2 regions of the Aquamicrobium soli genome follow, and region 1 is predicted to be linked to the other one. Evidence: predicted binding sites of a transcription regulator. Region 1 holds the regulator's gene; the other holds the start of a gene.
The links. The regulator LexA, encoded in region 1, represses DNA repair genes until DNA is damaged. The targets are predictions, from matches to a motif close to TGTTCNNNNTGTGTTCNG.

Region 1 (7,844 bases):
GCGGCTTCCTCGCAGCACTCGAAGCAAAACGCCAGGCGGGCCGCTTCGGCCTGATCGCCGAGATCAAGAAGGCAAGCCCGTCCAAGGGGTTGATCCGCGCCGATTTCGACCCGCCGAGGCTGGCGAAGGCCTACGAGAAAGGCGGCGCCGCCTGCCTCTCCGTGCTGACCGATGCGCCTTCCTTTCAGGGCGCTCCGGAATTCCTCACCAAGGCCCGCCAGGCCGTCGCCCTGCCCGCCCTGCGCAAGGATTTCCTCTTCGATCCCTATCAGGTCTACGAGGCGCGCGCCTGGGGCGCCGACGCCATCCTCATCATCATGGCCAGCGTCGACGATGCGCTTGCACGCGAACTTGAAGAAACCGCTGCAACCCTTGGCATGGATTCGCTGATCGAGGTTCACGACGAGGCGGAACTGGAACGCGCGCTGAAACTGGAATCGCGGCTGATCGGCATCAACAACCGCAACCTGCGCACCTTCGAAACCAGCCTCGACGTTTCCGAGCGCCTGGCAGCCCATGTACCGGCCGACCGGCTGCTGGTCAGCGAAAGCGGCATCTTCACCCATGCCGATTGCAAGCGGCTGGAGGCGATCGGCATCGGCACCTTCCTCATCGGCGAAAGCCTGATGCGGCAGGCCGACGTGACGCAGGCGACGAGGCTGCTGCTGACCGGAGCGACCGCCGCGACGGAAAATGTCTGACCCGAAGGCACATCCGGCAGGCCCTGCCCTGACCCATCTCGGCGCCGACGGCGAGGCGCACATGGTCGATGTCGGCGAAAAGGCCGAGACGACGCGCACCGCGATCGCCGAAGGCTGCGTCACCATGCAGCCGCAGACGCTGAAAACCATCCTCGACGGCAACGCCAAGAAGGGCGACGTGCTGGCCACCGCGCGCATCGCCGGCATCATGGCGGCCAAGCGCACCCATGAACTGATCCCGCTCTGCCATCCGCTCTTGCTGACCAAGGTTTCGGTCGACATCGAGCCGGACCACGCTTTGCCCGGCCTGAGGGTCACGGCGCTGGCGCGCGTTACCGGCAAGACCGGCGTGGAGATGGAGGCGCTGACGGCGGCTTCGGTCGCCTGCCTCACCATCTACGACATGGCCAAGGCCGTGGACCGCGCCATGGTGATCTCCGGCATCCGGCTGATGGAAAAGACCGGCGGCAAGTCCGGCACCTACAAGGCGGAGCGCTGACATGGCGCTGGTGCCGGTCGCCGACGCCCTCGACCGGCTGCTTGCGGGCGCGGCACCGCTGCCGGGCGAAAGCGTGCCGCTGGCCGAAGCGATGGACAGGGTGCTGGCCGAGCCGATCCGCGCGCTGCGCACGCAGCCGCCTTTCGACGCTTCCGCCATGGACGGCTATGCGGTGCACGCCGCCGACATCGGCACGCTGCCGGCACGCCTGTCGGTCATCGGCACGGCTCCCGCCGGACATGGCTTTACCGGCACCCCGGCCGGGGGCGAGGCCGTGCGCATCTTCACCGGCGCGCCGTTGCCCGCCGGCACCGACACCGTCGTCATCCAGGAAGACACCCGCGACCTCGGCAATGGTGCGATCGAAGTGGTCGAGGCGACGGCCCATGGCGCCAATGTCCGCAAGGCCGGGCTGGATTTTGCCGAGGGCGACCTGCTTCTGGAAAAGGGCCGCCTGCTCGATCCCGCCGCCCTGGCGCTGGCGGCGTCGGCCAACCACCCCTACCTCAGCGTGGTGCGGCGGCCGCTGGTCGCCGTGATCGCCACCGGCGACGAACTGCGTACGCCCGGCAGCGAACTGGCGCCCGGCCAGATCATTTCCTCCAACGCCTATGGCGTGGCCGCAGTCGCGCACTCGGTCGGCGCTCGCGCGATCGACCTCGGTATCGCGGCCGACCGCAAGGAAGACATCGCTGCGCGCGTCAGGCAGGCCGTGGCAGCAAAGGCCGACGTGCTGGTGACGCTCGGCGGCGCTTCCGTCGGCGACCTCGATCTCATCCACGACGTGCTTACCGGCGAAGGCATGACGCTCGACTTCTGGAAGGTGGCGATGCGTCCCGGCAAGCCGTTGATGTCGGGCCGCCTCGGCGCCATGCGCTGCATCGGCCTGCCCGGCAACCCGGTGGCAAGCCTGGTCTGCTCGCAGCTGTTCCTGAAACCGTTGCTGGCCCGCCTCGGCGGCCGCCGGTACCGCCCCGACATGCGCGAGGCGCGGCTCGGCGCGGCGATGGCGGCAAACGACCGGCGGCAGGATTACGTCCGCGCCTGCGTTCGCGAGGAGGCCGGCCTTCTCACCGCCACGCCGCTCGGCCTGCAGGATTCCTCGATGCTGCGGCGCCTGGCCGACGCCGAGGGCCTGATCGTGCGCGAGCCCTTCGCGCCCGCCGCAGAGGCCGGCGCCAACTGCCGCGTCCTCATGCTACGCTGAACAAATCACCAACATATTCATTAAAATTTAAACGGTTGCGGAACACAACTGGAACAGATAGTGTCTGTTCATGGTTTGTTTTTCGATTCCGGATTCGAACGGCACCGGGGGCCGCGATGCTGACGCGTAAGCAACATGAACTGCTTCTTTTCATCAATGAACGGCTCAAGGAAAGCGGCATTCCCCCTTCCTTCGACGAGATGAAGGAGGCGCTCGATCTTGCTTCCAAATCCGGTATCCACCGCTTGATCACCGCACTGGAGGAGCGCGGCTTCATCCGCCGCCTGCCCAACCGGGCGCGGGCGCTGGAGGTGCTGCGCCTGCCCGATTCGCTGACTCCCGGCTTCAATGCGGCCCGCAAATTCTCGCCGAGCGTCATCCAGGGCAGCCTGGGCCAGCCCGCCCCGGCTTCCGCCAGCCAGCGTGCAGGCGACGCCGGCAAGCTTTCCAGGCCCTCGCGGATGCAGACGGCCGGCAATGACGACGAAGCCGCCAGCGTATCGATCCCGGTCATGGGTCGCATCGCCGCCGGCGTGCCGATCGACGCCATCCAGCACAAGACCCACTCCATCTCGGTGCCGCCGGACATGATCATGGGCGGCGAGCATTACGCGCTCGAGGTCAAGGGTGACTCGATGATCGAGGCCGGCATCTTCGACGGCGACACGGTCATCATCCGCAACGCCAGCACCGCCAATCCCGGCGAAATCATCGTGGCCCTTGTGGACGAGGAGGAAGCGACGCTGAAGCGCTTCCGCCGCAAGGGCGCCTCCATCGCGCTCGAGGCCGCCAACCCGGCCTACGAGACGCGGATCTTCGGTCCGGACCGGGTCAAGATCCAGGGCAAGCTGGTCGGGCTGATCCGCCGCTACTGACCGTTGTGCGGTTAGGCGCTGGCATCTGGCGCCGCCTTACGGTTTCTGGCTGGATCCCGTGCCTTTAATGCCTTGGCGTCGCGGCGTTTTGCGCCCGGCTTTCGCATCGTAGGGCGGCCGGCCGCGCGCCTCGCGGGAAAAAGCCCGCTGGCGATGCCATGGCCGGTAGTTTTCCTCGACCGCATAGCGGATCTCGGCGGGCGCCGCGGCAGACTGCCGATCAAGGAAAATCTCGGCGCTGCCGGAGCGTGCGAGGTCGCGCGCGGTGACGACCGCGACCAGCGGATCGCGACAGGGATCGGCGGCCGTGGCGTCGGCGATAACGATGAGCGCGGCGAAAGCGCAGGCCGGCTTGGCGGCGGCCGCACTGTCGGCATGGGCGACGATCGGGCCGTTGCCGTGCCTGGCCACGCACAGGCCGTCCGCGCACAGGAACGGCGTTCCTTCCGGCAATTCGATGCTGTCTTCCAGGTCAAAAGCTGAGGCCTTGGCCGGTGCTGGCGCAATCACGGTTTCGGCGTCGAGCGCGCGGCGCCAGTTGTCGATGGTGAATTCGCTGGCGCGCGGCCGGTTGAGCGCCAGTTCGCCGCCGCCGATCGGTAGCGCGACCAACCGGCCGTCTTCCGAAACGAGGACATCGGGCGTTCGCACGGCCGGGATCGCGAGCAAGCCGGCAAGCGCAAAGGGAAGCGCCGCCCACCTCAGCCATGTCGTGGCCATCGTGGCGATGACCAGCGCGATGGTGACGAAAAGCACCGCCTCCCCCGACACCAGCCCGACCGCATCGACGGGCGAGCGCGCCGCGATCCATTCGGCGAGAACGATCATGGCGGAAAGCCCCTTGCCCATCACGTAGAGGAACGGCCAGTCGAGCCCGAACGGCATCGCCAGCGAGGAGAGGACGGCGAACGGCATGACGACCGCCGAGACGATCGGCATGATGGCAAGGTTGGCAAGCAGGCTGAGCGGCGCCACGCGCTGGAAATGCCACATGGCGTAAAGCGTCGTAGCACCCCCGGCGACGATCGAGGTCACGGCGAGACCGGCCATGCCGCCAGCGAATTTGCGCGACAGCCAGCCGGGGAGCGAGCGGCGCGGCGGCGAAGCGGTCGTCTTGCCGGCGCGGTAATCAGACCAGCCGGCATAGGCGCCCACCAGCGCGGCCGTTGCCGCAAACGACATCTGGAAGCTCGGCCCGACCACCTCATGCGGGGATACGGCGATGACGGCGATGGCCGAGATCGCCAGGTTGCGCATGGTCAGGGCCGCCCGGTCGAACAGCACCGCCGTGAGCATGACCGCCAGCATGATGAAGCTGCGCTCGGCCGCCACCACCACGCCGGAAATCACCAGATAGGCGGCGACGGACAGCAGCGCGACGGCGGCGGCGATCTTCTTCACCGCGTGGCGCGAGGAAAAATCCGGAAACAGCGCGAACGCCCCGCGCATCATCGCCATGACGATGCCGGCCACCAGCGCCATGTGCAGGCCGGAAATCGAGATGATGTGATAGATGCCGGTCTTGCGCATCGCCTCGTTGACGGCTTCGGGAATGCCGGCGCGTACCCCGACGATCAGTGCCGCCGCAATCTCGCCTTCCGCACCGCCGACGCTTTCGCGGATATGGCCGGCGATCGCCTCGCGCGCATTTTCCACCATCGCCGACAGCCGCGCAGAAAACGGCATCGGCCGCTCCTCGGCCAGGCTGGGGTTGCTCATGAAAAACCCGCTGGCGCCGATCCCGTCGAAATAGCTCTGGAACGAGTAGTCGTAGCTTCCCGGGCGGATCGGCCCGGTCGGCGGCAGCAGCCGCACGGTGCCGCTGATCGTCGAGCCGGCGCGGGCTCCCTTGGGCAGCGCCCGCGCCGAAACGCGCACGCGTTCGGGAGCGTAGCGCAAGGTCGGCCTCGCCGTCGAAAGCACGTCGAGGGTCAGCCGCACGCGGCCGCTTTCCATGTGGTCGATGGCAACGACCCGTCCCGTCAGGCGCGTCGAGATTTCCGACCCGAGCATCGGCGTCGCCGCGCGCCAGGTCTCGGCCTTGGCCGCGAGGAAACCGAGCACGCACAGGAGAGCCGCCAGCAGGCACAGATGCGTCTTCGGCCGGTTCCGGGCAACCCAGGCCACGAGGGCCAGCAGCAGCGCCAGCGCTGCCGGCCGATAAAAATCCGGTTCGCCGGCAAGCGAAAAATAGCCGACCACGCCGACCGAAAGGAACACCGGCACCAGCAGGAAGGCGGCGCCCCGGTCGAGTTCGGTGCGGGCAGCGGCCGTGACGCCGTTTCTGATTGTGGCCGGGGAGACGCGGCGCAAGCGCTGCCGCACCGTCGCAAGCCGCGTCCGCGGGGCTTTCCCGTGTGGGGCGGCATCCCGTGTCGCGGGATTGTCTGGAGCCGTCCCGGCCGGTCGGCCCACCGGCAGCGCCTGAACCTCGGCCACAGGCGTAAACAGCGAGCGCTCGTTGACGTCGTCCCTTACGCCCCCGCCGTCGTTTTCCGCCCGGCCCGGTCCAGCCATCGGGTCTGCCCCTTGCGCCCCAGACCTCCTATGCTACATGAACGCGCGGGTTGGAAAAGCCCGCTTGGTACTCACCTCTCCGTTCGAGAAATCGCATGTCCGACAAGGTCGTCACCCGTTTCGCCCCCTCGCCCACCGGCTACCTGCACATAGGCGGCGCGCGTACGGCGCTTTTCAACTGGCTCTACTCGCACCATGTCGGCGGCAAGATGCTGCTCAGGATCGAGGACACCGACCGCGAACGTTCCACGCAGGCGGCGACCGACGCCATTCTCGACGGGCTTTCCTGGCTTGGCCTGAAGTGGGATGGCGAGGCGATCTCGCAATTCGAGCGGGCCAAGCGCCACCGCGCGGTCGCCGAGGAACTGGTCCGCGCGGGCAAGGCCTACTACGCCTACGAGACGCCGGAGGAACTGGCGGCGATGCGCGAAAAGGCGCGCGCCGAAGGCCGCCCGCCGCGCTACAGCGGCCAGTGGCGTGATCGCGACCCGTCGGAGGCGCCGAAAGGCGTTCCCGGTGCCGTGCGCATCAAGGCCCCGCTCGAGGGCGAAACCGTCGTCCACGACCTGGTGCAGGGCGAGGTGCGCTTTCCCAACAAGGATCTGGACGACCTCATCATCCTGCGTTCGGACGGGGTGCCCACCTATATGCATGCCGTCGTGGTGGACGATCACGACATGGGCGTCACCCACATCATCCGCGGCGACGACCACCTGACCAACGCGGCGCGCCAGACAGTGATCTACAACGCCATGGGCTGGGACGTGCCGAAGATGGCGCACATCCCGCTCATCCACGGCGCGGACGGCGCCAAGCTTTCCAAGCGCCACGGCGCGCTAGGCGTCGAGGCCTACCGCGCCATGGGCTACCTGCCGGAGGCGCTGCTCAACTATCTGGCGCGGCTGGGCTGGAGCCATGGCGACGACGAGGTCATGTCGGTCGAGGACATGGTCAAGTGGTTCGACATAGCCGACGTCAACAAGGGTGCGGCGCGCTTCGATTTCGCCAAGCTGGAAGCGCTGAACGGCATCCACATGCGCGCCATGGACGACCAGAAGCTGTTCGACATCTTCGTCGATACCCTGCCCTATCTCGAGGGCGGCCCGGCAATCGCCGAGCGCCTCGACGCGGCCGGCAAGGCGCGGCTCCTGGCTGCTCTGCCCGGCCTCAAGGAGCGCGCCAAGACGCTGGTCGAACTGGCCGACGGCGCCGCCTTCCTGTTCGCGCAGCGCCCGCTTGCCCTCGACGAGAAGGCCGCGACCCTGCTGGGCGGCGAGGCAAAAACGATCCTGCGCGGCGCGCATGCCGCCCTGAGCGGCGTTTCCGGCGAGTGGAACGCAGCCGGCGCGGAGGCCGCGATTCGCGAGTTCGCCACCGCCGGCGGCCACAAGCTCGGCGCCGTCGCGCAGCCGCTGCGCGCCGCCCTTACCGGCAAAAGCACCTCGCCCGGCGTGTTCGACGTGCTTGCCGTGCTCGGGCGCGACGAAAGCCTTGCACGCATAGGAGATCAAATCGATTAGGGCAGCCATGCTGCCCTAATTGTCGATTGAAACAGTTCTATTGCGGTGCAACATTGCGCGCTGACATAGTGAGGCCGGAGAGCCCTTTCGGCACAAACCCTTGCTGGCAATCCCGGTTGCCCGCCGACGCCATAAGAAGCCTGAGAACGATACGCCCGCATTTGAGAAATGAAGGAGTTTGCAATGACGGACAAAACCGCAAAACTGGAATTTGAAGGCAAAACTCACGATCTCAAGGTGCGAAGCGGGACGCTGGGGCCGGATGTCATCGACATCGGCGCGCTCTATTCCACGACCGGCGCCTTCACCTACGACCCCGGCTTCACCTCGACGGCAAGCTGCGATTCGGCCATCACCTTCATCGACGGCGACCAGGGCATCCTGCTGCATCGCGGCTATCCGATCGACCAGCTCGCCGAGCAGGGCGATTTCCTCGAGGTCTGCTACCTGCTGCTGTACGGCGAACTGCCGACCAAGGCGCAGAAGGACGACTTCGACTACCGCATCACGCGCCACACCATGGTG
Region 2 (7,844 bases), on a different contig from region 1:
TCGTGCAGCACTTCCAGGAGCTTGGCCACGTCGTGGAAGTGCAGGCCCGTGGTCGGCTCATCGAGGATGTAGAGGGTCTTGCCGGTCGCCTTGCGCGACAGTTCCTTGGCGAGCTTGATGCGCTGCGCCTCGCCGCCGGAAAGCGTCGTCGCCTGCTGGCCGATCTTGATGTAGCCGAGGCCTACCTGCTTCAGCGTCTCCAGCTTGTCGCGCACCGCCGGCACCGCCGAGAAGAATTCGACGCCTTCCTCCACCGTCATGTCGAGCACGTCGGCGATCGACTTGCCCTTGAAGACGACGTCCAGCGTCTCGCGGTTGTAGCGCTTGCCGTGGCAGACGTCGCAGGTGACGTAGACGTCGGGCAGGAAGTGCATCTCGATCTTGATGACGCCGTCGCCCTGGCAGGCCTCGCAGCGCCCCCCCTTGACGTTGAAGGAGAAGCGGCCAGGCTGGTAGCCGCGCGCCTTGGCTTCCGGCAGGCCGGCAAACCAGTCGCGGATCGGCGTGAAGGCGCCGGTATAGGTGGCCGGGTTGGAGCGCGGCGTGCGCCCGATCGGGCTCTGGTCGATGTCGATCACCTTGTCGAGGAATTCCAGTCCTTCGATGCGGTCATGCTCGGCCGGATGCTCGCGCGAACCCATGATGCGGCGCGAGGCGGCCTTGAACAGCGTTTCGATGAGGAAGGTCGACTTGCCGCCGCCCGAGACGCCGGTGACGCAGGTGAAGGTGCCGAGCGGGATTTCAGCCGTCACGTTCTTCAGGTTGTTGCCGCGCGCGCCGACTACCTTGATGCGCTTGCCCTTCTTACCCTGGCGGCGTTCGGCCGGCATGGCGATCTCCAGTTCGCCCGACAGGTATTTGCCGGTGATGGAGTTGGGATTCGCCATGATCTGCCGCGGCGTGCCCTCGGCAATGACGCGGCCGCCGTGGATGCCGGCCGCCGGCCCGATGTCGACCACGTAGTCGGCGTGCAGGATGGCGTCCTCGTCATGCTCGACGACGATGACGGTGTTGCCGATGTCGCGCAGGTGCTTCAGCGTATCGAGCAGGCGCGAGTTGTCGCGCTGGTGCAGACCGATCGACGGCTCGTCCAGCACGTAGAGCACGCCGGTGAGGCCGGAGCCGATCTGCGAGGCGAGCCGGATGCGCTGGCTTTCGCCGCCCGACAGCGTGCCGGAATTGCGCGCCAGCGTAAGGTAGTCGAGGCCGACATCGTTGAGGAAACGCAGCCGCTCGCGGATTTCCTTGAGCACGCGCACGGCGATCTCGTTCTGCTTTTCGTTCAACTGCGCCGGCAGGTCGGCAAACCACTGGTTGGCCTTGCGGATCGACATTTCAGTGACCTGGCCGATATGCAGGCCCCCGACCTTGACCGCGAGCGCTTCGGGCTTCAGCCGATAACCGTTGCAGGCGGGGCAGGGGGTGGCCGACATGAAGCGCTCGATCTCCTCGCGCATCCAGGCCGACTCCGTCTCCTTCCAGCGCCGTTCGAGGTTGGGGATCACGCCCTCGAAGGTCTTGGTGGTCTTGTAGGAGCGCAGGCCGTCGTCATACTGGAAGGCGATTTCCCGCTCTCCGGTGCCGTGCAGGATGGCGTCCTTCGCCTCGTCGTCGAGATCCTTGAACTTGTCGGAGAGCTTGAAGCCATAGACCTTGCCCAGCGCTTCCAGCGTCTGCGCGTAATAGGGCGAGGTCGATTTCGCCCACGGGCCGATGGCGCCGGCCCGCAGCGAGAGATTGTCGTCCGGCACCACCAGGCTGGCGTCGATCGCGCGCTGGCTGCCCAGCCCGTCGCAGGTCGGGCAGGCGCCGAACGGGTTGTTGAAGGAGAAAAGCCGCGGCTCGATTTCGGGGATGGTGAAGCCGGATACCGGGCAGGCGAACTTTTCCGAAAACAGGATGCGTTCATGCGTATCGTTGGCCGACTTGTTGGCTGCACCGCCTTCCGCCGTCTCTTCCGGCGGCAGCGGCTTGTCGGCGAATTCGGCCACGCAAAGCCCGTCGGCCAGTTTCAGCGCCGTCTCGATGGAGTCGGCGAGGCGGGTGGCGAGGTCGGGCCGCACCACGATGCGGTCGACCACCACGTCGATGTCGTGCTTGTACTTCTTGTCCAGCGCCGGCACGTCGGCGATCTCGTAGAATGTGCCGTCGACCTTGACGCGCTGGAAGCCCTTTTTCTGAAGTTCCAGCAACTCCTTGCGGTACTCGCCCTTGCGCCCGCGCACGATGGGGGCGAGCAGGTAAAGCCGCGTGCCTTCCTCCAGCGCCAGCACCCGGTCGACCATCTGCGAGACGGTCTGGCTTTCGATCGGCAGGCCTGTCGCCGGCGAATAGGGAATGCCGACGCGCGCGAACAGAAGCCGCATATAGTCGTAGATTTCCGTGACCGTGCCGACGGTCGAGCGCGGGTTCTTCGAGGTGGTCTTCTGCTCGATGGAGATGGCGGGCGACAGGCCGTCGATCTGGTCGACGTCCGGCTTCTGCATCATCTCAAGGAACTGCCGCGCATAGGCCGACAGGCTCTCGACATAGCGGCGCTGGCCTTCGGCATAGATGGTGTCGAAGGCCAGCGAGGATTTGCCCGAGCCGGACAGGCCGGTCATGACGATGAGCGTGTCACGCGGCAGGTCGAGATCGACATTCTTCAGGTTGTGCTCGCGCGCTCCGCGAATGGACAGGTATTTATGATCGGCCATTGCCGCTCGCCGCCTCAGATTGGAATGTCATGGATCGGCGGGCCGCCGCCAACCCCTCATGTAGGCATTCTCGCCGCCACGTCGAGAGGCCCGGAATTTCTTCATCAGCGTTTAACCGCCTTTCGCGCGGGCGGGCAAGCATAAAGAACAAAAAACGAACGACTACTGACAAGCCGGGGTAGTCGGGGGATCGGGAGCGATCACATTTTGTATCCCGCGCCTTCGCGCTGTTGACGCGGCGGCAGGCGCGGGGCACCATTGGAGCGTCAAGGAAAGTTCGCTTTTAGCCGAACAGGCTCTGGTGAGAGCCGCTTGCGAGGCGCCGCAGGCCGGCGGAGGCGAACTTCAGGCGACGGTGTCCAACGGACAGAAGGAGCGAGGTATGACTCCACCGGACAGTCCCAGCAGGCTCCACGCGATGATGGAGCCACGGCAGGCCTAGCCTACCGGGTTGACACGGTTCAGCCTCAAAGCTGCTTTGCCGATTCCAACAATCAGAGACCATAGTCGGATCGACGGCGCGAGCCGTTAAGGGCATCCGAAATCCAACGCCGGTAAACCACTCCCGGCAAACCGTGATGGGACATCACACAGGCCCCGGCCGCCTGCTCAGGCAGCGGCGGGGCCGTTCTGTATGGCTTGCGGGTAAAGGGAACGCGGACCTGTCGCGAGGCGCCGGGGGTCTGTTCCGCTTTATGGCTGCTGAAAATACCCTTACCGACGGCCACGCGGCTGAAGAGGGCCGGCACCGATATCGACAATGACATTGCCGCTGATATGCACGTCCATGTCGCCGATCTTGAATTGGCCGGGCTTGGTAGTGGCTGGTTCGTCGGGCTCGGGCGCCAGCGGCTTGACGATGCGATACGGCTTGTCGACGCCCGGCAGTGTGCTGTTGGCGGGCGGCGCGGCGTCTTTCGCGAAGGCCGGGACGGCAGCAATCGATAGAGCGATGCAGGCGAACAGGGAAGCGAAGCGGGGCATGCCCGTCAGTATAAAGGACCTGCTTCGGTCCGACCAGCCCGGCCTGCCGCGGTCAGAGCGTGCCCGATCGGGGCTTTCGGGATAATATCTTGACAGAAGGCGAGGGATGTCAGAACATAAAGAGAACAAAAATAGTGTGGGAAAGAGCGCCGAGGGGCGGCGCGGTTGACTGCTGCCCTGTAAGGTGCGGCGAAAGTCTGTTTCGGATGAGCGTGGAGAAGATTCATGGCGGGTAGCGTCAACAAGGTCATTCTGGTGGGCAATCTCGGCGCGGACCCGGAAGTCCGCCGCCTGAACTCGGGTGACATGGTCGTCAATCTGCGCATCGCGACCTCCGAGACTTGGCGCGACAAGAATTCCGGCGAGCGCAAGGAAAAGACCGAGTGGCACCAGGTGGTCATTTTCAACGACAACCTGGGCAAGGTCGCCGAGCAGTACCTCAAGAAGGGCATGAAGGTTTATATCGAAGGCTCCCTGCAGACCCGTAAATGGGAAAAGGACGGCGTCGAGCGGTATTCCACCGAAGTCGTGCTGCAGAAGTTCCGGGGTGAGTTGCAGATGCTCGATGCGCGCGGGCAGGGCGGCGAAGGCGGCCAGGTCGGCAGCTATTCCGGCGGTGGTGGCGGCGGTGGTTACGGGCGCGGCTCGGACTTCGGCCAGTCCGGCCCGAACGATTCCTTCGGCCGTGGCGGTTCCGGCGGCGGCCGCCCGGGCGGCGGTGGCGGCGGTGGTTCTCGCGACCTGGACGACGAAATTCCGTTCTGAGCCGGTTTCATGCCCTGGGTAGGCGGGTGATGCCACCTGGGCGATTGGCTGGTCGGATTTAACGGTCCCCGTCGGTGTGCGGGGGCAACCTTCCTGTGAAGTAACCCCCACCCCTAGCCCCTCCCCACAAGGGGGAGGGGGAACACGGGCCGACAAGCTCTGCGTAGCCGCCGGGTTCTTGGCAGAGCAGCGGCAGAATTCCCCTCCCCCTTGTGGGGAGGGGTTAGGGGTGGGGGTATCTCCCTGTAAACAGCCCCTGCCGTTTGTGCGGTTACATCCGCACCCGTTCCGCCTTCGGGTCGTACATCGGCTTCAACGAGGCCTCGGCCTTGAAGCGCTGGCCGGCGATTTCGACTTCATAGCTTGAGCCCAAAATATCGGCTTCGCTCTCGCCCTTGGACGGCACGTAAGCCATGCCGATGGCGCCGCCGAGGTGGTGGCCGTAATTGCCCGACGTGACGTTGCCGACGATCTTGCCGTCGCGCAGCAGCGCCTCGTTGTGGAAGAGCAGCGGCTGCGGATCGGTGAGGCGGAATTGCACCATCCTGCGCGACAGGCCTTCCTCCTTCTTCTTCAGCACGGCATCGCGGCCGATGAAGTCTCCCTTGCCGGTCTTGACCGCGAAGCCGAGGCCGGCCTCCAGAACATGGTCCTCGTCGGTGATGTCGTGGCCGAAATGGCGGAAGGCCTTTTCGATGCGGCAACTGTCCAGCGTGTGCAGGCCGCACAGCTTGAGGTCGTATTCGCGGCCGGCCTCCTCCAGCGCCTCGAACACGTGCGCCGTCTGGTCGGTGGAGACATAGAGCTCCCAGCCGAGCTCGCCGACATAGGTGACGCGGTGGGCGCGCGCCAGCCCCATGCCGATCTCGATCGTCTGGAAGGTGCCGAACGGATTGTTCTCGTTGGAGAAGTCGTTCGGGCTCACCTTGCGGATCACCTCGCGGGCGCGCGGCCCCATCAGGCACAGCACGGATTCGGCGGCGGTGACGTCGGTGATGACGACGAACTCGTCGCGCAGGTGCTTTCGCAGCCAGGCGAGGTCGCGCTGCAGTGTCGCGCCCGGCACCACCAGGAAGAAGGCCGTCTCCGACAGCCGCGATATGGTCAGGTCGCTTTCGATGCCGCCGCGCTCGTTCAGCATCTGGGTGTAGGTGATCCTGCCCGGCGCAACGTCGATGTCGTTGGCGCACAGCCGTTGCAGGAAGGCTAGCGCGTCGCGACCCTCGACCCTGATCTTGCCGAACGAGGTCATGTCGAACAGGCCGACATTGTTCCTGACCGCCAGATGCTCCTCGCGGTTGTTGTCGAACCAGTTCTGCCGCTTCCAGGAATAGCGGTATTCGCGCTCCTGGCCCTCTCTAGCGAACCAGTTGGCGCGCTCCCAGCCGGCGGTTTCGCCGAACACCGCGCCGCGCGCCTTCAGATGCTCGTGGATGGGCGAACGGCGCACGCCGCGCGCGGTCACCGGCTGGCGGTAGGGGAAATGGTCGGCATAGAGCAGGCCGAGCGTTTCGGTGGAGCGCTGGTAGAGATAGCTCCGGTTGGCCTGGAAGGGCTGCACGCGGCGGATGTCCACGTCCCACAGGTCGAAGGGCGGCTCGCCGTCCTGCATCCATTGCGCCAGCGCCATGCCGGAACCGCCGGAGGACTGGATACCGATGGAGTTGAAGCCGCAGGCGACCCAGAAATTCTTCAGTTGCGGCGCTTCGCCGAGATAGTAGCGGTCGTCCGGGGTAAAGCTTTCCGGCCCGTTGAAGAAGGTGTGGATGCCAGCGTCGGCCAGGAGCGGCATGCGCTTCACCGCCTTTTCCAGGATCGGCTCGAAGTGATCGAAATCCTCCGGCAACTGGTCGAAGCAGAAATCTTCGGGAATGCCGTTCATGCCCCAGGGCTTCGCCACCGGCTCGAACGCGCCGAGCAGGATCTTGCCGGCGTCTTCCTTGTAGTAGGCGCATTCGTCGGGCACGCGCAGCACCGGCAGGCGGCCAAGCTCGGGAATGGCCTCCGTGACGATGTAGAAATGCTCGCAGGCGTGCAGCGGCACCGGCACGCCGACCGAGGCGCCGACCTCGCGCGCCCACATGCCGGCGCAGTTCACCACATGCTCGCATTCGATCGTCGTCGTCTCGCCGTTCATGACGGCGGTCACGCCGCTGACGCGCCCCTCGCGCTGATGAATCGCGGTCACCTTGGCCTGCTCGAATATCTTCGCGCCGAGCTGGCGCGCACCCTTGGCCAGCGCCAGCGTGATGTTGGCCGGGTCGCCTTGCCCGTCCTTGGGGATGAACACGGCGCCCTTCACGTCCGAGACTTCGAGATGCGGGTAGCGGTTCTTCGCTTCCGAGGGCGAGATTTCCTCGACGTCGACGCCGTAGGCCCGCGCCATCGAGGCGCCGCGATAAAGCTCCTCCTTGCGGTCCTCGGTCAGCGCGATCGAGATCGATCCGCACTGGCGCATGCCGGTGGCGACGCCGGTTTCCTCTTCCAGCCGGGAATAGAGGTCGGCCGTGTATTTCGCCAGCCGGGTCATGTTGGCGGTGGCGCGCAACTGCCCGATCAGCCCGGCCGCGTGCCAGGTGGTGCCGCTGGTCAGCTGCTTTCGCTCCAGAAGCACGATGTCCGTCCAGCCGAGCTTGGCGAGGTGGTAGGCGACGGAACAGCCGGATACGCCGCCGCCGATGATGACGACGCGGGCCTTGGTGGGAAGAGCAGCCATGTTGGATCCTGGAGGTTGGTTTATTCGTGGAAAATTAGGCGACCTGCCTGCGGTAGCTTGAGGCGAAACGGCGCAGGCGCCCGGCCGCTTCCTGCAATACGGGCTCCGGCTGGCACAGGCTGATGCGGATATGGCCGGCGGCAGCCTCGCCGAAGGCCGAACCCGGCGTCACCCCGACCTTTTCGGTGTCGAGCAAGGCCCAGGCGAATTTCTCGTCGTCCGGCTCGATGGCGGAAATGTCGAGCATGACATACATGCCGCCCTCCGAGCCACGCACGGTGACGTCGTTCATGCCGCGGATGGCGTCGAGGAACACGGTGCGGCGCCCGCCGTAGCGCTCGGCGATTTCCTTGACCCCGTAGCCGTTCTCCAGCGCCTCGACCGCCGCATGCGAGATGAAGTCGACGAGGCCATAGGTGGAAACGAGGTTGAGGTCGGTGAGAAGCTGGATCATCCGCTCCGGCCCGGCCAGCCAGCCGAGGCGCCAGCCGGTCATGCCGTGGCTTTTCGACATCGAGTTGATGACCAGCGTGCGCTCGGCCATGCCCGGCAGCGAGCGCGGCGAGACATGCTCGCCGCCGCCGAGGGTCCAATAAACCTCGTCGGACAAAAGCCAGAGATCGTGCCGGCGGCAGATGTCGGCGATGCCCTCCAGCGCCTTGCGCGTATAGACGGCGCCGGTC

Region 2: the regulator LexA is predicted to act here: its motif matches at 2,840-2,857, upstream of uvrA (excinuclease ABC subunit UvrA).

Annotation. Positions count from the first base shown of each region.
Region 1 is NZ_JBHRTK010000015.1:131,368-139,211, reverse strand. It holds gene trpC (indole-3-glycerol phosphate synthase TrpC) at 1-701, shown strand, start outside; gene moaC (cyclic pyranopterin monophosphate synthase MoaC) at 694-1,200, shown strand; gene ACFOHJ_RS16195 (molybdopterin molybdotransferase MoeA) at 1,202-2,407, shown strand; gene lexA (transcriptional repressor LexA) at 2,524-3,282, shown strand; gene ACFOHJ_RS16185 (ComEC/Rec2 family competence protein) at 3,319-5,799, opposite strand; gene gltX (glutamate--tRNA ligase) at 5,895-7,319, shown strand; gene gltA (citrate synthase) at 7,488-7,844, shown strand, end outside.
Region 2 is NZ_JBHRTK010000016.1:168,215-176,058, forward strand. It holds gene uvrA (excinuclease ABC subunit UvrA) at 1-2,696, opposite strand, end outside; gene ACFOHJ_RS17385 (hypothetical protein) at 3,411-3,680, opposite strand; gene ssb (single-stranded DNA-binding protein) at 3,906-4,445, shown strand; gene ACFOHJ_RS17395 (GcvT family protein) at 4,717-7,161, opposite strand; gene ACFOHJ_RS17400 (pyridoxal phosphate-dependent aminotransferase) at 7,196-7,844, opposite strand, start outside.